2 regions of the Rossellomorea sp. RS05 genome follow, and region 1 is predicted to be linked to the other one. Evidence: riboswitches for the same ligand, from Rfam matches in the RefSeq annotation. Region 1 holds a riboswitch; the other holds the start of a gene.

Region 1 (12,991 bases):
GAAACAGTGGCAAAATCGAAAAGGGCAAAAGAAGTTAGCTCCGGCGGTATGAGAGCCTGTGAACGGACTACCAACAGATAAGTTTCTTCCTTATCAAGATAAATAAAAAAGACGGAGCCGAAATGGGCTCCGTCTTATCATCTGCGTTGATTATTATCCGATTGAACCTTCCATTTCAAACTTGATCAGACGGTTCATTTCAACAGCATATTCCATTGGAAGTTCTTTCGTGAACGGCTCGATGAAGCCCATTACGATCATTTCCGTTGCTTCTTCTTCTGAGATTCCGCGACTCATCAAGTAGAAGAGCTGCTCTTCAGAAACCTTCGATACTTTCGCCTCGTGCTCAAGGGAAATGTTATCGTTCAGGATTTCGTTGTAAGGGATCGTATCAGAAGTGGATTGGTTATCCATGATCAGCGTGTCACACTCGATGTTCGAGCGTGCGCCTTCTGCTTTGCGTCCGAAATGCACGATTCCGCGATACGTTACTTTCCCACCGTGTTTCGAGATGGATTTGGAAACGATCGTAGAGGACGTGTTCGGTGCAAGGTGGATCATTTTGGCACCGGCATCCTGATGCTGCCCTTTACCTGCAAGTGCGATGGAAAGCGTCATACCACGAGCGCCTTCCCCTTTAAGGATGACCGCAGGGTATTTCATCGTCAGTTTTGAACCGATGTTTCCATCGACCCATTCCATCGTTGCATTCTCTTCACATACTGCACGTTTCGTTACCAGGTTGTAAACGTTGTTCGCCCAGTTTTGGATCGTTGTATAGCGGCAGTACGCATTTTTCTTGATGATGATCTCAACGACAGCCGAGTGAAGGGAGTTTGTTGTGTAGACAGGTGCTGTACATCCCTCTACATAGTGAACGCTCGCGTCTTCATCAACGATGATGAGCGTACGCTCGAACTGACCCATATTCTCAGAGTTGATACGGAAGTAGGCTTGAAGTGGCGTATCCACCTTGATGCCCTTCGGTACATAGATGAAGGACCCACCTGACCATACAGCCGAGTTCAATGCTGCGAACTTGTTGTCTGTAGGAGGGATGACTTTCGCCCAATGCTCACGGAACAGCTCTTCATTTTCTTTAAGAGCAGAATCTGTGTCCTTGAAGACGATACCCATTTCCTCGAGGTCTTCCTGCATGTTGTGGTAAACCACTTCGGACTCATACTGAGCCGATACACCGGCAAGGTATTTTTGCTCTGCTTCAGGGATTCCAAGCTTATCGAACGTCTGCTTGATTTCTTCCGGAACTTCATCCCAGCTGCGCTCGGACTTCTCAGATGGCTTCACGTAGTATGTGATATCGTCGAAGTTCAGTTCCTGGAGATTTCCTCCCCACTGAGGCATCGCCATATTATAGAAATGATCCAATGATTTCAAGCGGAAATCAAGCATCCATTTCGGTTCATTTTTCATACGGGAGATCTCTTCAACGATTTCCCGCGTCAAACCGCGTTTTGAACGGAAAATCGATACGTCTTTATCACTAAAACCGTATTTGTAATCTCCGATCTCAGGCATCTTCTTCGCCATGTTGATTCCTCCATTCATTAATGGAGCAAGAAGAAAAGCTTAGTTCTGCTCTTCTTCACGCACTCCTTTTTCCATCGCCTTCCATGCGAGCGTCGCACACTTGATGCGCGCTGGGAACTTGGCGACTCCTTGTAATGCTTCTATATCTCCAAGATCGACATCATCGTCATAGTCATTTCCTTGCATCATATCCGAGAAGATCTTCGAAAGCTTGAGTGCTTCGTCGATTTCCTTGCCTTTGACCGCCTGGGTCATCATGGACGCTGAAGCCATGGAGATGGAACATCCTTCTCCGTCGAACTTCACATCCTGGACGATCCCGTCTTCCACCTTCAGTGTAAGGTGGATGCGGTCACCGCAGGTCGGGTTGTTCATGTCGATGGTAAAGCTGCCATCTTCCAGAGAACCCTTATTGCGTGGATTTTTGTAATGATCCATGATGACCTGCCGGTAAAGCTGATCTAAGTTATTAAAAGACATCGCTGAAAAACTCCTTCGTCTTCACTAGCCCCGCAACCAGTCTGTCGATCTCTTCTTCTGTGTTGTACAGGTAGAAGCTGGCGCGGGCCGTTGCTGATACATTGAGCCATTTCATCAGCGGCTGTGCACAGTGATGCCCGGCACGGACGGCAATGCCTTCCGAGTCAAGGACGGTAGCGACATCGTGGGGATGGACATCGTCGATGTTGAACGTCACAAGCCCGGCACGCTGAGCAGGATCCTGTGGACCGAAAATCTTCATCCCTTCCACAGCGCTCATTTTTTCAAGGGCATAAGCGGCAAGCTTATGCTCATGGGCTTCAATGTTGGAAAGACCGATATCTTCGAGGAAGTCGATGGCGGCGCCAAGACCGATCGCTCCTGCGATGATCGGGGTACCTCCTTCGAACTTCCAAGGAAGCTCTTTCCAAGTAGAGTCGTACAAACCAACGAAATCAATCATCTCGCCGCCGAACTCTACCGGTTCCATCGCTTCCAGGTGCTTCTTCTTCCCGTATAGAACACCAATCCCTGTAGGTCCGACCATCTTATGCCCTGAGAAGGCAAAGAAATCACAGTCGAGATCCTGCACGTCGATTTTCATATGCGGGGCAGCCTGGGCACCGTCCACCATCATGACCGCTCCGTTTTCATGAGCAATCTTGGTGATCTCCTTGATCGGATTCATCGTACCGAGTACATTTGATACCATCATGATGGCAACGATTTTCGTCTTGGACGTAATTGTTGCACGGACATCCTCCAGGGTGATGGTTCCATCTTCCTGCAGGGGAACGTACTTCAGGACAGCGCCTTTTTCCTTGGCAAGCTGCTGCCATGGAATGATGTTGCTATGGTGCTCCATGTGGGTGATGACGATTTCATCGCCTTCTTCCACATTGGCGCGCCCGTAGCTCGCTGCGACGGTGTTGATGGATGTCGTCGTCCCACGGGTGAAGATTACTTCTTCTGTGGTCGCCGCATTGATGAAGGAGCGTAACTTTTCACGTGCTCCTTCATATCCATCCGTCGCCCTTGTACCGAGGGTATGGACCCCACGATGGACGTTCGAATTATAGCCTTTATAGTAGTCGCTAACAGCCTCAATGACCGAAATCGGCTTTTGAGAGGTGGCTGCACTATCCAGATATACCAATGGATGGCCGTTCACTTCCTGGTCGAGAATCGGAAAATGTTTACGAATCTCTTGGATATCCATTAGTTGACTTTCCTTTCGATTACCTCGACAAGCTGTTTCTTCACGCCCTCGATCGGCAACTGGTTGACAACCGGCGCCAGGAATCCGTGGATCACGAGACGTTCAGCTTCTTTCTGAGGGATCCCGCGGCTCATGAGGTAGTAAAGTTGAAGTGGATCAACGCGGCCTACAGAGGCAGCATGTCCGGCCGTTACATCGTCTTCATCGATCAGTAGGATCGGATTCGCATCTCCGCGCGCTTTTTCACTCAACATGAGGACGCGTGATTCCTGCTCGGCATTCGATTTCGAAGCACCGTGCTCGATCTTTCCGATTCCATTGAAGATGGAAGAAGCTTCATCTTTCATCACACCATGTTTAAGGATATAGCCTTCGGAGTTTTTACCGAAATGAACAACCTTGGTGGTGAAATTCTGCTTTTGTTTGCCACGACCGACAACAACTGATTTCGTATCGCCGTAAGAACCGTCACCGATCAGGTTCGTCACGTTTTCAGAAACCGTATCTCCGTCGTTCATCAGGCCGAGTGCCCATTCGATGCGCGCATCACGTGATGCCACACCGCGACGGTTGACGTATGTCGTCACTCCGCTGTTAAGGGTATCAACGGCACCGTAAGCGACTTTTGCATTATCCTTTGCCACCACTTCTGATACGATGTTGAACACGCCGTTCTCCACTTCCACTGTAGAGATATAGTTTTCCACATACGTGACAGAACTATTGTCTTCTGCCACAACGAGTACGTGGTTGAACATGGCTACTTCCGCATTATCATGGATGAATACGGCTTGAACCGGTTCAGTCAGCTCCACATTTTTAGGAACGTAAAGGAACGTACCACCGTTCAAAAGGGCCGCATGAAGAGCAGTCAGCTTGTTCTCATCCACTTTCACACCATCGGTCATGAAGTATTTTTGAACAAGGTCACCGTGCTCCTTCACAGCAGTGAAGATATCGGTGAAGATGACGCCGTTGTCCTTTAGTTCGTCCGTGATCTTCAAGTGGGCAGGAGTATTATTACGCTGGATATACAGGCTGCCTGATTCACTTTCAGATTCTACTAAGGCTTTTATTTCTTCGGGCAGCTCGCTCATGGATGAAAACGCAGCACTTTCGACTGTATGCTTCTGGAATTGTGTGAAGTTCCAGTTGGTGATTTTCGTTTTATCCGCAACAGGGAGGTTCAGGTCTGAGACTTTGGCGAATGCGTCTGTGCGCAGGGCCGTCATCCATTCTGGTTCTCCGAGTTGTTTTGAGTAGGAGCTGACATAGTCTTGATCTACTGGTAGTTTCGTTTCTACAGTCATATTCATCCCCCTAACTCTTACGCTTCTTGGCCGACAGTTTCGTCTTTGATTCCCAGTTCTTCTTTGATCCAGTCATATCCTTCTGCTTCAAGGCGCTGAGCAAGTTCTTTACCGCCGGATTTCACAACACGACCTTGCATCATCACGTGAACGTGATCAGGTGTGATGTAGTTCAACAGACGTTGATAGTGAGTGATGATCAAGCAGCCGAAGTCTTCTCCGCGCATTTTGTTGATTCCTTTTGACACGACTTTGAGGGCATCGATATCAAGTCCTGAATCGATCTCATCAAGGATGGCAATCTTAGGCTGAAGCATCATCAACTGAAGGATTTCGTTACGCTTCTTCTCCCCACCGGAGAATCCTTCGTTCAGGTAACGCTGTGCCATATCCGGATCCATTTCAAGGTATTCCATTTCAGAATCCATTTTGCGGATGAACTTCATAAGGGAGATTTCTTCCCCTTCTTCGCGTCGGCTGTTGATAGCAGAACGAAGGAAGTCGGCATTCGTCACACCGCTGATTTCACTTGGGTATTGCATAGCGAGGAAAAGACCTACGCGTGCGCGTTCGTCCACTTCCATTTCAAGGACATCTTCACCGTCGAACGTGATGCTTCCTTTTGTCACTTCGTATTTCGGGTGACCCATGATTGCAGATGAAAGAGTGGATTTACCAGTACCATTCGGTCCCATGACCGCGTGAATTTCTCCACCTTTGATTTCAAGGTTGACACCCTTGAGGATTTCTTTACCCTCGATCTCCACATGAAGATCTTTGATTGTTAAAGTAGAACCTGCCATGTATATTACCTCCGTGACTTTATAAATGAAATAAAGGGATTCTTTATCCATTCTCAATTTATTATCATTACAATCTTATAACAAATAAAAGCTATAATCAACTTTTTCAGACAAAAGGGGACGGCGTGGAAACGGGAAAAAATACCCTTCTATTGTTGGCCCAAACGCCCTTCTGCATACATGATCCGTCCCATGAGCAAATCACGTTCCTACATCCCCTACCTTATCACGGATGAATGCCCATTTAAACCTCTATACATAAGAAAAACCAGTGATTCATCCATCACCGGCTCCTCCGTCATTCTTCTATATATTAGCATGCACTTTTCGATCGAGTGCAGCAATCATCCTGCGGCTTTCCCTATAATCCTTCTCTCTCTGCTTCTCTACTTGCATCCGAACTTCATGCTTTCGTTTGTACACCTCGTACCCTACTCCGTGGGCTCCATGCATGGCCTTTTCCATTTCGCTTGTGTACGACATACTGTCAAGAGAGTCGATAGTGAATCATTCCTTTCAGGTTTTTGTGTTACTCATTAAGGATACTACCCTGCCATTCTTTTGCCAAAACGTGTGTGGGGTGATTTTTTCAGAAAATCATCCTTCACTCCTGTTCTGCGCTAAATTGTCAGACTTTCTTACACGTTTCCGCCTGTATCCTCCTGAAAGGAGTTCATCCTCTTTTGAAATGCAAAAAAAGAGAGTCCGAAGACCCTCCTTTCATTTAATGCTTCAGTTCATTCAGATCGTGCATGGATTGCTGAACAAGCGTGACCGCCTGGCTCATGGCTGCTCCGCCTCCAAATGCAGCAGTTACTCCCACGGCTTCAAGGATTTCCTCTTCCGTACATCCTTGATCGAGACAACCCTTTGTGTGGTAGATGATGCAGTACTCATCTTGAGAATACAAACTGATGCCAAGGGCGATCAGCTGCTTCTCTTTCTTTGATAATACCCCTTCACGGAAACAATGCTCCGTGAAAGCATTGTATTGCTGCGCCAGGTCCGGCATTTTTTCAGTGAAGATCCCAAGCCCCGTCTTATAATCGAGCAGGGCCGCTTCCGTCGTATTTCTAGGCTCTACCTGCATCACTTTCAGCTCCATTCTAATTCGAGTGATCGAAAATAGTATGAGCTTATTGCAAAAAGATTATGTTTGGTATTTATTCTTTGACCGGAACCACGGAACCTTTCCACTCTTTATTGATGAAGTCCTGAATTTCATCAGACTGAAGCACCTTCACGAGTTCCTTGATTTCTTTTTTGTCTTCATCGCCTTTTTTGACCGCGATGATGTTCACATACGGTGATTCCTTGTCTTCAATGGCAATGGAATCCTTGACCGGATCCAGTCCGCTATCGATGGCATAGTTGGAGTTTATGACGACTGCATCGCCTTCTTCATTATTGTAAAGCTGAGTAAGAAGGGCCGGCTCGTATTCGTAGTCGAATTTCAATTTTTTAGGGTTTTCGGCGATATCATCCAATGTCGCCTGGGTTTTATCGATCCCATCCTTCAATTTGATCAGACCGTTTGCTTCAAGCAAAGTCAGGATCCTTCCGTGCTCTGCCACGGAGTTACTGAATAGAATGGTTCCGCCTTCCGGGATATCTTTAAGGGATTTATGCTTCTTCGAGTAGACAGCCATCGGTTCAATGTGAATTCCGCCGGCACTGACGAAATCATATCCGTGTTCTTTCTTTTGCCCCTCAAGGTAAGGAATGTGTTGGAAGTAGTTCGCATCCAGGTCCCCGCTGTCCAGATCTTTATTCGGGAGTACGTAATCCTGATACGTCTCGATCTTCAGGTCGATCCCTTCTTTTTCAAGGATCGGTTTTGCTTCCTCAAGGATCTCAGCGTGAGGGACATTGGATGCTCCGACCACGAGTTCCTTTGAATCGCCTGAGCTACCGTTGCTCCCGCCGGTTCCGCATGCTGCCAATCCTATAATACTCGCTGCTGCAATCGTTCCCACTAGCCATTTTTTCATCTGAATTCTCTCCTTTTATCGTTTATCTATTTTATTGGTGAAATAATCACCGACAAGCTGAATGATGAATACAAGAACCAGGATCAAGATTGTCGCCGCCAAGGTGACATCGGTCCTGCTGCGCTGGAATCCATCCAGGAATGCCAGATTCCCGAGACCGCCAGCTCCGATGACGCCTGCCATTGCGGTATAACCGACCAATGCGATGGCCGTCACGGTGATTCCCGAGATGAGAGCCGGCATGGATTCTGGGAGAAGGACCTTCATGATGATGGTACTCGTCTTGGACCCCATGGCTTTCGCTGCTTCGATGACCCCTTTATTGACTTCGCGGAGGGCGATTTCCACCATCCGGGCATAAAACGGGGCAGCACCGATGATCAGGGCCGGCAAGGCCGCGTTGGCCCCCCGGATCGTCCCGATCAATACCTTCGTAAATGGAATCAGTAACACAATCAGAATGATGAAAGGGATGGACCTGAATATATTGACTGCCGCATTGGTAATCGAATAAGCCGCCTTGTTCTCCCAAATGTTCCCCTTCGATGTAAGGAACAAGAGGATTCCAAGGGCAAGACCGAGGAAAAAGGTCAAAATGACCGACATCCCCGTCATGTATAAGGTTTCAAGTGTTGCCTCCCACATTTTCTCCCAATCGACATTCGGAAAGACTTTTTCAATCATCTCTCCATCACCTCCACTTTCACTTGATTTTCAGCAAAAGCGACGGCCTGATCCACAATCAATGGATCTCCGGTGAGCTGGATGAACAACGTTCCGAAGGCCCCTTTTTGCGTTTGGGATATCTGCCCTTGAAGGATGTTCACTTCAATATCGAACCGGCGGATCAGCGCTGTGATGAGAGGCTGATCTGTGCTTTCTCCTACAAACGTCAGTTTCAGCACCTTCCCATCCGGACAATGTTCCAAGACATCATCCGATTCCTGTTGCTGAGAAACTTCTTTTACAAAACGCTTCGTCACTTCTTCCCTAGGGTTCCGGAACACGTCAAGTACGTCCCCTTCTTCCACGACTTTACCTGAATCCATGACCGCTACCCTGTGACAGATCTTGCGGATGACATGCATCTCATGGGTGATCAACACGATCGTTAATCCAAGGCGATCATTGATATCCACCAGGAGGTCGAGGATGCTGTCTGTGGTCTGTGGATCAAGGGCGGAAGTCGCTTCATCGCATAGCAGCACTTTCGGATCATTCGCCAGCGCCCTGGCAATGCCGACCCGCTGCTTCTGCCCTCCACTCAATTGCGATGGATAAGAATCACCTCGGCCTTCAAGCCCGACCAGGTTGAGAAGCTCATTTGCTTTTTTGATCCTCTCTTTTTTCGATACACCTGCAATTTCGAGGGGAAACTGGATATTTTCCAGGACCGTCCTCGACCAAAGAAGGTTAAAATGCTGGAAGATCATACCCATTGACTGCCTTGCCTCCCTGAGGGACCTCCCTTTTGCCTGTGAAATGAGCTGACCGTTCACATCGACGGAACCATCAGTAGGGACCTCAAGCCCGTTCAGCATCCGGATCAACGTGCTCTTTCCGGCTCCACTGTATCCGATCACACCGAAGATTTCTCCATCCTTGATGGTCATATCCACCCCATCGACAGCTGAAACCGTTCCGTTTTTCGTTTGAAAGATTTTTTTTACATCAGAAATCGTAATCATGTTGTATCCACCTCGCCATCAGTAAAACCACCGGTTTACTAGGAATTATATCCAAATGACGTTTGCTGTTAAATCATCGAACGTCATTTGAAAAATAAAAATGCCTTTCTGCGATAAGCAGAAAGGCATACTATTTCAATAGCAGACTTTCTCTCATCTGTCGAAGCCTTCGCTTCGAGTGAATTGGCACCGTGTCAATTTTCATTGACGGTTGCCGGGTTTCATCGGGCACTTCCCTCCACCACTCTTAATAAGAGATAAACGTTATTTAATTATCCATACTAAATACTCAGAAATTTGTTACTAAAAAGATACTATCACCGAATAAACATGGTGTCAATTCATTTTTGCACATTATACGCTCACTGGTTCAACGATGTGAAAACGGGTCAACCAAAGCACGGATTCAGCAAACAACAAATGCCGGTAACCCCCACGGACTACGACATCCTTTTTATCAACAAGGGAAGTTAATCGCTCATTCCCTGCAAATAAAGAAAGTAACTGCCGGACCTCTCCAGCAATTATCGTCAGATGGGGATCAGGGTGTGGTTCGGGAAGTACGGCGCATCCCTTATTCGAAATAGACAGACTGTACCCGCTTGAGCCACTTTGGAAGTGTAGGACGAAAGGTGTGTCTGGAAATAATAATTGTAAGTGATACCTGGTCTCGCATTGATCTACTACTTTCTCTAAATACTCTCTCATGCAACCCCTCCAGTATCTCGGATACTTAACTAATTCCACTACTGGATTGTTTATCCTCCCGTACTTTCTCGACAGATTGTGGACGGACTGTCGAAGGAAGGGCCCAATAGACAATATATTGGCGGGTTCGTTTCATTTCCCGAGAAATATGTCCCGGTATGTAGAAAAGTCGTAGTGGTTTCCGTTGAAATCCATCTATTTCTTTTGCTATTCGAGCATAAAAAAAAGGCCTTTTTGGCCCCTTCACGCTATCTTATTCAATGCTTCATACAGAAACGGTACAGACTGGAACGCATAGATCCGGTCGACCTCGACTCCATCTTTGAACAGGAGGAGGCAAGGAACGCTCTCGATCGCATACTCAGTTGCGAAATCCGCCATGTAATTCAGATTTGCCTTTGCAAAAACAAACGGTTGGGGCAGATTTTCTACGATCTCGATCATCCTCCCTGCAACCTGACAGGTCCCACACATGGGTGTATACAAATAGAGGGCAAGCAGTCTTTCATTCTTTCGAATCGTTTGCAGCGCTTCATGGCTGTTCAACTCTTTCAAAGCTAATTCATCCTTTTTCCAAGATATTGTTGGTGGACATCAATATTGGCTCCGATCAAAACGGAAGCGAGGTGATATTCCGGGGCAGCAGCCACTTCCTTGTACATCCTGTCGATATACAGGTGGCCTGCTTCCGGGAACTCCCGCTTGAATTGCTTGCGGAGTTTTTCACCGGCTTCGTCGGCATCCACAAGGATGTATACGTCCCTGTCGATTAATGAATCAATCAGTTCGTCCATTTTAGTCAGACTGATCGTACCATTGGTACAAATGATTTCCACGGGCTCACTGATGATATCTTTGACCTTTCGTTTATCGGATGTGCCTTCTACGATCAGGACTTTTTCATCCACGACTTCCATGACAATCACCTTGACTTTCAGTGAAGTAGTAAAAGATTATTAATGGTCCACTTATTATCTCTATTTTCTCATGTCAGTGGTATTTTGCAAAGGATTTGATCCTAAAGAACACCGGGGGGAATCCCCCGATGTCATGTTAACACCATCCACCTTCATCGCAATCCGTATAGCGGGCGTCATGCCCTTCTGATGAGGTATAGCTCTGGTAGATTTTATTTTCTTTCGCCTCGAAATTCGGCTGCATGCTGATCCCCTCCAACGAAAGGGGGACTTTCCCGATTGATTGGTTATCAAGGAATAGCTCAATGGAGCCATCCTTCACTTTTCCGATGACACGATCGGTCACATCGGCCTGTTTAGGTGTGAGCATGACCATCATCCTTTCATTAAAGGTTGAATTTATCTTGCCCTTGAGAATAAAAAAACACCTTGAGAATTTATCCCAAGGTGTTCCTGTTTTAGCCTTCGTTGATCATTTTATCGTATTCTTCAGATGTCATCAGTTTGTCCACTTCACCAGCGTCTGAAGGTTCCACAACAACCATCCATGCTTTCTCGTATGGAGATTCGTTGACGAATTCAGGGCTGTCAGACAGGTCTTCGTTCACTTCGACCACTTTTCCTGATACAGGAGCGTAAAGTTCAGAAACGGTCTTGACCGATTCAACGCTTCCAAAAGGCTCGTTCGCTTTGACTTCATCGCCGACTTCCGGCAGCTCGACAAAGACGATGTCACCAAGTTCTGATTGTGCGAATGCTGTGATCCCGATTCGGACGTTGCCGCCTTCGGACTTTACCCATTCATGTTCTTCTGAATAACGCAGTTCTTTCGGTGTGCTCATCTTTATCCCTCCATGCTAGTTATACAAACTAATATTGACACATTCTTTAAGAGAAAAGCAAGGAAGTCTTGCACAAATATTCTGCTGCTTCCATTACTTCCAAGTATCTTCAAACGTTTCTTCCTTGAAGCCCAAGGTTACCTTTTGACCATCGGTCGTGAGGGGGCGCTTGATCAGCATCCCATCTGAAGCCAGTAGTTCGAGGAGTTCATCTTCTGAGGCGGTATTGACCTTGTCTTTCAAGCCCAGTTCCCGGTATTTCATGCCGCTTGTATTGAAGAATTTTTTCAGGGGCAGTCCGCTTTTTTCATAAAGATCTTTCAGCGTCTCCTTGGACGGTGGCTCCTCGACAATATGTATTTCGTTGAAATCAACCTCTTCTTGTTCAAGCCATTTTTTCGCCTTGCGGCACGTCCCGCATTTAGGGTAGGAATAGAATGTGATTGCCATTGTTTTCACCACCTTTCATTTGAGTGCTTTCTTCATCATTATATCCGTTTTTGTGCTTGGCGAACAATACCGGCTGTCGATTGTTGTAGAGAATGATTTGACGCTGTCGTCTGTTCCATTAAAAAAGCACAATCTGCTGCTATGCGCAACTTCCAGGAATCACATAGGCGGAAAGAGGGCGATGGGTAAGCAGGATCTGCATGCATCAACATTCTGTTCTGCATATCAGGACTCCTATCGAGCTCCCACTCTTATGCTTCCATTAAAAAGGGGCTGCATGCAGGCAGCCCCTTTCTTCTTACACGATATATTTTTCAGCGTCGATCAGTTTCACGGATGCATCGCGTTTGAGGGCGATGACGTTGACCGGTGTGTGGCGGGTGAATTTTTTCAGGGCCGACAGCATGATGCGGAGCGTGTCACCTGATTCCGTAGCCACCAATGTTTCTTTGGCATGCTGCTCGATTTTGTTGAAAGCTTCCTGACAGAAGATCTGAGTATAGAGGAGCTTCTGCTTAGCTTTCTCCAAACCAGTCGTTTCGATCGCTTTTTCGGTCCTCAATACAACGGATTCCATTGCATATGCTTCTGAGACGATATCAGCGATATTCACAAGGACTTCCTGCTCTTTCTCAAGGGCCTTACCGAATTTTTGCGCGGCAAGTCCTGCAAGCATCAAGCCGATTTTCTTTGCATTGCGCACCAGGTACTTTTCCTGTGCAAGAGGCTCGTCGCCCACTTCTTCAGGCATAAGCATCATCAGTTCTTCCTGCAGGGCCTGTGCTTTTTGCAGCAGTGGAAGTTCGCCTTTCATGGCTTTTCGCAAATAGGTGCCAGGTACAAGGAGACGATTGATTTCGTTTGTGCCTTCGAAAATCCGGTTGATACGGGAATCCCTGTAAAGGCGCTCGATTTCATATTCCTGCATGAATCCGTAACCACCGTGAAGCTGTACGCCTTCATCCACGATATAGTCCAGCACTTCCGTACCGAAGAATTTATTGAGTGAGCATTCGATGGCATACTCAGCAA
Region 2 (6,362 bases), on a different contig from region 1:
AATATATCCGCGTACTGCTGAGCGTAGCGTATTTGCTATCTTTCATGATGATCCTGTACGTCACGGATTTTTTCTGGATTTCCTGACAAAAAGCCCTGTCCACACGCGGACAGGGCTTTCGTTGTTTTATAGGGAAGCCTTCAGGATGGAAAGGATGTCTTCTTTTCCGAGTTTCTTGAAGTTACCGAAGCCTCCGTATTCCATTTCGCGGGCGGCGATGCCGGCGATTTCGTCGAGGCGGTCGTCACCGATGTTGTAGTCGGCGAGTCGGGATGGTGCTCCGAGGCTGGTCCAGAACGCGCTCAGTTTCTCGACACCTTCAAGGGCGATATCTATGTCGCTGCGTCCTTCCGTCTCGATATCGAACATGCTTAGCATGAGGCGCTTCATGCGGACCGGATCATGGTCGATGACGTGGCGCATCCAGTTCGGGAACAGGATTGCCAGTCCGCCGGCATGGGGGATATCATATACAGCCGAGACGGCGTGCTCGATCGTATGGGACGCCCAGTCGCCGAAGTAGCCCATTTGAAGGGTACCGTTCAGGGCGATGGTACCTGAGTACAGGATCGTTTCGCGGTTCTCGTAGCTCTCGAGGTCGTCAAGGAGCTTCGGCGCTGTTTCAATTACGGTCTGAAGGACCGAATAGCATAGATTGTCCTGGAGCGGCGTGTTCTCTACATTGTGGAAGTACTGTTCGAACACGTGGCTCATCATGTCCACCATGCCGTAGATCGTCTGGTCGCGTGGAACCGACATCGTATTGACCGGATCAAGGATGGAGAAGGCAGGGTGAGTCACACCTGGGCTGCCCCATACATACTTCTCGTTCGTCTCCCAGTTGGTGATGACAGAGTCCGGGTTCATTTCAGATCCGGTTGCGGCAAGGGTCAGCACGGTCCCGAACGGGAGGGCATCCTGAGCGATGACCTGCTTATTGATGATGTCCCAGACGTCGCCGTCATACTTTGCACCAGCAGCGATGGCTTTCGTGCAGTCGATGACGCTGCCTCCGCCGACAGCGAGCATGAAGTCGATGTTGTCCTCACGGCAGATGTCGATCCCTTTCCGGACCGTGGATAGGCGCGGGTTCGGTTCGACCCCCGCAAGCTCGGATACGTTCACGTCAAGGTTCTTCAGGATGTCCAGCACCTGATCATACAGGCCGTTGCGCTTGATGCTTCCGCCTCCGTATACAAGCAGGACGTTCTTTCCGTACTGGGGGATCAAGTCCGTCAATGCGTTGACCTGATCTTTCCCGAAGATCAGTTTCGTTGGATTATGGTACATAAAGTTTTCCATATTGTCATCCTCCTCTGAGTTGTCGTTAAAGAATCAAAGGTGCAAGTATAACGCGGGTCGGAAGGTTTAGCAAGTGAAGGTGTCTGTCGATTCTGCAATCATCATGAGACATTATTACTGATATTGGCAAAAGTTTTATTTCTGTTGTACAAAGGTTGAAAATTTGAAATAATAAGAATTGAATAGTTGTTCATGAGGAGGCGCATCGTCATGCTGGTGGTAAGCGCATGTCTTGCAGGCATGAAGGTACGATACAACGGAACTGACTGCCTTGAAGAAGTGATTGGAGATATGGTGAGGTCGGGAAAGGCGGTCACGGTATGCCCTGAGATTCTGGGTGGATTCCAAACCCCGCGTGAGCCTGCCGAGATCCAGGGCGGTACGGGTGAGGATGTGCTCGACGGAACGGCTCGCGTGCTGGACCGTTCAGGAGCGGATGTGACGGATCAATATGTAGCCGGTGCTGCTGAGACTCTCGCCATCTGCCGGAAGATGGGGGCGACGGACATCGTCTTGAAGGAAAACAGTCCTTCCTGTGGCAGCTCCATAATCTACAATGGGGATTTTTCCGGAGAGAAGATCCCGGGGGAAGGTGTGACAACCGCACTCTTGAGAAGACATGGAATCAAGGTTCGGTCGGAAGAGGATGCTGTGAATGAATTTGTGTAAATTTACCATCGTTCTGCTAAACACCTGTGCTGATTAGCCGATGAATAATAGTAATGGCACATACAGACGCGGAACAGTTTCAACGGAACATGTCCTGGGTATTGTATGGAAAGAAAAGTAGAGATAGAGAACAGTCCTTCGACTGCAATACGATCACAAAGGGGCAAGAGAATCGAATGAGCGATGTAACAGGTCAAACCTTCTTACCTGAAGCAGAATTAAAGTCACTCCTGCAGCAAGGGGATGTCGAAGAAGGGAAACAACTGGACGTACTCCTGGCCATGGTGGAGCATATCGGGACGCCGGATCCCGTACTCCGAGACAAATTGATTTACACCACCTTTTACCGATTGATCATTGAGGAAGACAGACTCCATACCGAAGTCCTGAAGGATCTCCTCGACCTTTCCATGGATCATCTTCTTATGAAGGGGATCGGTGAGGAAGGGACGGATTCCGTCTTCACGCGCGCCTTCACGACCCTCCTCATGGCACTCGTCCTTGGACGGGACAAAGAGGCCGATTTCCTATCAGAGGATAAGATTCAGGAAGCAGCCGATATCACGGTGGAATATCTGGAGCAGGAACAGGACGTGCGAGGCTTCGTCGAGGAAAAGGGATGGGCACACAGTGTCGCCCACGCAGCCGACATGGTGGATGAGCTCGTGCTGAACCCGAAAGTGGATCAGGATATGTTCCCGGTTCTGCTGAAAGCACTATGGGAAAAGGTGTTGGTGTCCCACCATGCCTATATCCATGATGAAGATGAGCGACTCCTCGTCCCGATCCTCCAGATGATCTGGCAGGGGATGGATGAGGGGGAAGTCATAACGCTGGTGGAAAAACTTCCTGAGATGCTTGAGAAGCAGAAAGCCGAACTTGAGGAAGAGGCCTACTGGACCCTGTTTTTCAATGTGAAGACCTTCTCAAAAACGTTCTATATGAAACTGGAAGACTACCCGACCCTTTCAAAGCTGAGGGATGCGATCGACCGGGTCTTGAAAGAACTCAACTGAATAGTGCAATGCTCTTATGAAGAGAGGCGGAGGGACTGGCCCCATGAAGCCTCGGCAACCGGATCCACGGTGCCAAATCCAGCAGACCGCTGCGTCTGAACGATAAGAGGCTGATGAAAGAGGCCTCTTGGAGAGGTCTTTTTTTATGAAGAGAAGGAGGAAGAGCATGACGAGACAAGAGATGTATACAGAACTTGAAGGAAACTTTGAAGAAACCCGAAGCTGGAGGCGGCATCTCCACGAGAATCCCGAGCTTTCCTTCAAGGAAACCGAAACCGCTCGCTTCATCGAAAGAAAGCTGCGTGAGTTCGGGCTTGAGGTGAAGACCGGAATCGGCGGCAACGGCATCACCGGCACGCTCCGCGGGGCGAAGCCGGGCAAGACGATCGCCTTCCGGGCCGACTTCGATGCCTTGCCGATCACGGATGAAAAAGACGCACCGTACAAATCCAAGAATCCCGGCGTGATGCACGCATGTGGCCATGACGGGCATACGTCCGCCCTTTTGTCTGTTGCCAAGGTGCTGAGTCAATATGGACAAGACATCAACGGCACACTCATCTTCCTCTTCCAGCCGGCAGAAGAAACACCGCCGGGCGGAGCCAAATTCATGATCGAAGAAGGCGTGCTTGAAGGAGTGGACCATGTATTCGGAGCCCATCTTGCATCGGATTTGCCACTTGGGTCTTACGGCGTCGGAGAAGGCTTCCGCATGGCAGCCGTCGATAAATTCGCCATCCACATCAATGGCCTCGGCGGTCACGGCGCAAGGCCGCACACGACGATCGATCCACTCGTGATCGGCACGACCGTCGTCAACGCCCTCCAGCAGATCGTGAGCAGGAAGGTCGATCCCCTGAAATCCGCCGTCGTCACCATCGGCATTTTCAAAGCCGGCACCGCCTTCAACGTGATCCCCGACAACGTCACCATCGAAGGCACAGTGCGTACATTCGAAGGCGAAGTGCGCGACCAGGTCCAGGAAGAGATCCATTCGATTGTCGCCGGCATCACATCCGGATTCAAGGCGACGCACAGCATCGACTATCTGCGTGGCTACCCGGCCCTCTATAACCATCCGGAGGAAACGGAAATTGCCCGTCGCCTCTTCGCTGATCTTGGACCTGTGGCCGAGTCCGAGCCGACCATGGGCGCTGAAGACTTCGCCTATTACCTTCAGGAAAAGCCCGGTACCTTCTTCCGAGTCGGATCTCGGACCGATGACCTGGCAACCCAGTACTCCCATCACCACCCGCGCTTCGACATCGACGAACGCGCACTCGTTCACACGGGCAAAGCCTTCATCAAACTGGCCGAGCACTACGTTTTTTAACTTAACAGAAGAATAGGAGATACATAGATGACAACCTACAAAATCACGATGATGGACGCCTACGCCATCGAATCCCTCCGCGAAAAAGGCATCACCAACGAGATACTGCTTGAGGCCGCAGCAAGTGGAGATACAACGCGACTGTTGGAAGCCGATCCAGAAGGGAACTTCGATGCTTTGCTGAAACTCGCCGAGGATCGGGACGCGTTGGAGAGCATCCTGAATGATGGCTACCAGATCAAATTCGTCACTTACAACGGCCTTCGCAACCTTCTTCGCATGAAATTCCGCAAGCCGTTTACCGACTTGGACAACGGAATCGAAGGACTGCACCTCAGCGTGGAAGAGCTGATCCAGCTGAAGAAGCTGCTCTCAAGCAACTGGGTGTTGAAGGCAGAAGAAGCGAATGATGGGTATGTGGCCAGCGTGACGTATATCGAATAGGTACATGGTGACGGTCCCGGAGCTTCATTTTTTTATGAAGCGGTCGGGGCTTTTTTTTGTTTGGGGGAGTGATGGATTGGAAGATTTGGAGTCTTAGGTGGGCGTAAGTTGGTAATATACGTGTGAAGTTGGACGTACCGTTCCCGAGTTGACAGTAACCTCGAAGAGTTGAAAATAAAAAAGCCAGCCCGAAAAAAGTTGGAAGTAAAATCTCGAAAGTTGATAATAAATTTCCCAAAGTTGATAGAAAAAGTTTAAAAGTCGGTAGAAAATGGAGGTGGAGTGATATAATTGGATATATAAGGAATTGGAAAATGAAGAAAGTACGCCATTTCATCCTGTTTTTCCGAAAATGTGACCACACAAGACCCGTCCAGAACCAAAACCACCTAACATGAAGGGATTTTGACCATGAAACCACTACAAAACACCATCGCCGTCGTCACCGGTGCATCCCGCGGAGCAGGCAGGGGCATCGCCTGCGAGCTCGGCGAAGCTGGGGCCACTGTCTATGTGACGGGACGAAGCATCCACGGATCCACAACCGACAACCGACCGGAAACAATCGAAGAAACGGCCGCAGGGGTCACGGCACGCGGCGGGAAGGGGATCGCCGTTCGCTGTGATCATACCGACTCAACCGATGTCCGCCGTTTATTCGAAGGCATCAAAGACCAACACGGCCGTATTGATCTTCTCGTCAACAGCGTATTCGGCGGTTCGGAAAGCTCGCTTCCCCGTACGGAAGGCCGGCGTTTCTGGGAGCGGCCGGAGGAACACTGGGATGCGATGATGGGTGCGGGTGCCCATGCCTACGTTCTCACTGCCCGGAGTGCCGTACCACTCATGATCCCACAGCAAAAGGGGCTGATCATCAACATCACCGCCCAGCTTGATAATACGATTTCAGCTAACTTGTACTATGATCTTGCCATGAATGCCGTCAACCGGATGACCCTGGTGATGGCGAAGGAACTGAAGGAATACAACGTGTCGGCGGTGGCGTTGTGCCCCGGCTGGATGAGGACGGAAAGGGTCATGGATGCGGGATTCGGACCGAAAGATGGAGCGACGGAAACCACCGCCTATGTTGGGCGCGCAGTGGTCGCATTGGCTATGGATGCCCATGTTGCATCTCTATCCGGACGGGCCATTGAGGTCGCTGAATCGGCCAGTACATATGGATTTACCGATGTTGACGGAACCCGCCCCTTTACCCATTGAAATAACCGATGATTCTGAAAATCATCTTGTTGTTTTTGTTAAATGATGGAATAATAGTCAGCTAGATAATGGATTCCATTAAGGGGGGGACCAATGATTGTCTTCTTATATATCGGTATGTACCTGACACCGATCCTCAGCATCATATTCTGTTTGAATCTCGTCACGATCATGAAAAAGATCAAGAGGGATGAGAAAACAGCCATCAACACGTTCTGGTTGACACTTTCTTTCACTTTGATCGCATGGACACTCGTGATGATCACATTTCTTGGCTTAGAATGACGATAATCAAAAAGGAGGAAAACCCATGACCACGATCCAATCCATCTACAGCAACCCGCCCATATTTGAAACCGAGCGACTGCTCCTCA

The links. Region 1 has a riboswitch for S-adenosylmethionine ahead of ABJ225_RS18775 (methionine ABC transporter ATP-binding protein). Riboswitches for the same ligand answer to the same signal wherever they lie in the genome.
Region 2: it holds a riboswitch for S-adenosylmethionine, as region 1 does, so the genes downstream of both, ABJ225_RS12155 (M20 metallopeptidase family protein) here and ABJ225_RS18775 (methionine ABC transporter ATP-binding protein) in region 1, are expected to answer to the same signal.

Annotation. Positions count from the first base shown of each region.
Region 1 covers NZ_JBDKWY010000009.1:26,840-39,830, reverse strand. The annotation lists gene ABJ225_RS18825 (DoxX family protein) at 1-52, shown strand, start outside; gene sufB (Fe-S cluster assembly protein SufB) at 154-1,551, opposite strand; gene sufU (Fe-S cluster assembly sulfur transfer protein SufU) at 1,591-2,031, opposite strand; gene ABJ225_RS18810 (cysteine desulfurase) at 2,021-3,250, opposite strand; gene sufD (Fe-S cluster assembly protein SufD) at 3,250-4,560, opposite strand; gene sufC (Fe-S cluster assembly ATPase SufC) at 4,578-5,363, opposite strand; gene ABJ225_RS18795 (YuzK family famiily protein) at 5,670-5,846, opposite strand; gene ABJ225_RS18790 (carboxymuconolactone decarboxylase family protein) at 6,088-6,453, opposite strand; gene ABJ225_RS18785 (MetQ/NlpA family ABC transporter substrate-binding protein) at 6,527-7,354, opposite strand; gene ABJ225_RS18780 (methionine ABC transporter permease) at 7,370-8,038, opposite strand; gene ABJ225_RS18775 (methionine ABC transporter ATP-binding protein) at 8,035-9,042, opposite strand; SAM riboswitch class I at 9,193-9,299, opposite strand; gene ABJ225_RS18770 (thioredoxin family protein) at 9,994-10,305, opposite strand; gene ABJ225_RS18765 (toprim domain-containing protein) at 10,308-10,667, opposite strand; gene ABJ225_RS18760 (YusG family protein) at 10,804-11,037, opposite strand; gene gcvH (glycine cleavage system protein GcvH) at 11,126-11,509, opposite strand; gene ABJ225_RS18750 (arsenate reductase family protein) at 11,603-11,959, opposite strand; gene ABJ225_RS18745 (acyl-CoA dehydrogenase family protein) at 12,258-12,991, opposite strand, start outside.
Region 2 covers NZ_JBDKWY010000004.1:59,891-66,252, forward strand. The annotation lists gene ABJ225_RS12135 (DUF4181 domain-containing protein) at 1-86, shown strand, start outside; gene ABJ225_RS12140 (iron-containing alcohol dehydrogenase) at 127-1,302, opposite strand; gene ABJ225_RS12145 (2-thiouracil desulfurase family protein) at 1,513-1,971, shown strand; gene ABJ225_RS12150 (DUF2785 domain-containing protein) at 2,148-2,987, shown strand; SAM riboswitch class I at 2,999-3,096, shown strand; gene ABJ225_RS12155 (M20 metallopeptidase family protein) at 3,154-4,320, shown strand; gene ABJ225_RS12160 (hypothetical protein) at 4,348-4,764, shown strand; gene ABJ225_RS12165 (SDR family NAD(P)-dependent oxidoreductase) at 5,176-5,988, shown strand; gene ABJ225_RS12170 (hypothetical protein) at 6,082-6,273, shown strand; gene ABJ225_RS12175 (GNAT family N-acetyltransferase) at 6,299-6,362, shown strand, end outside.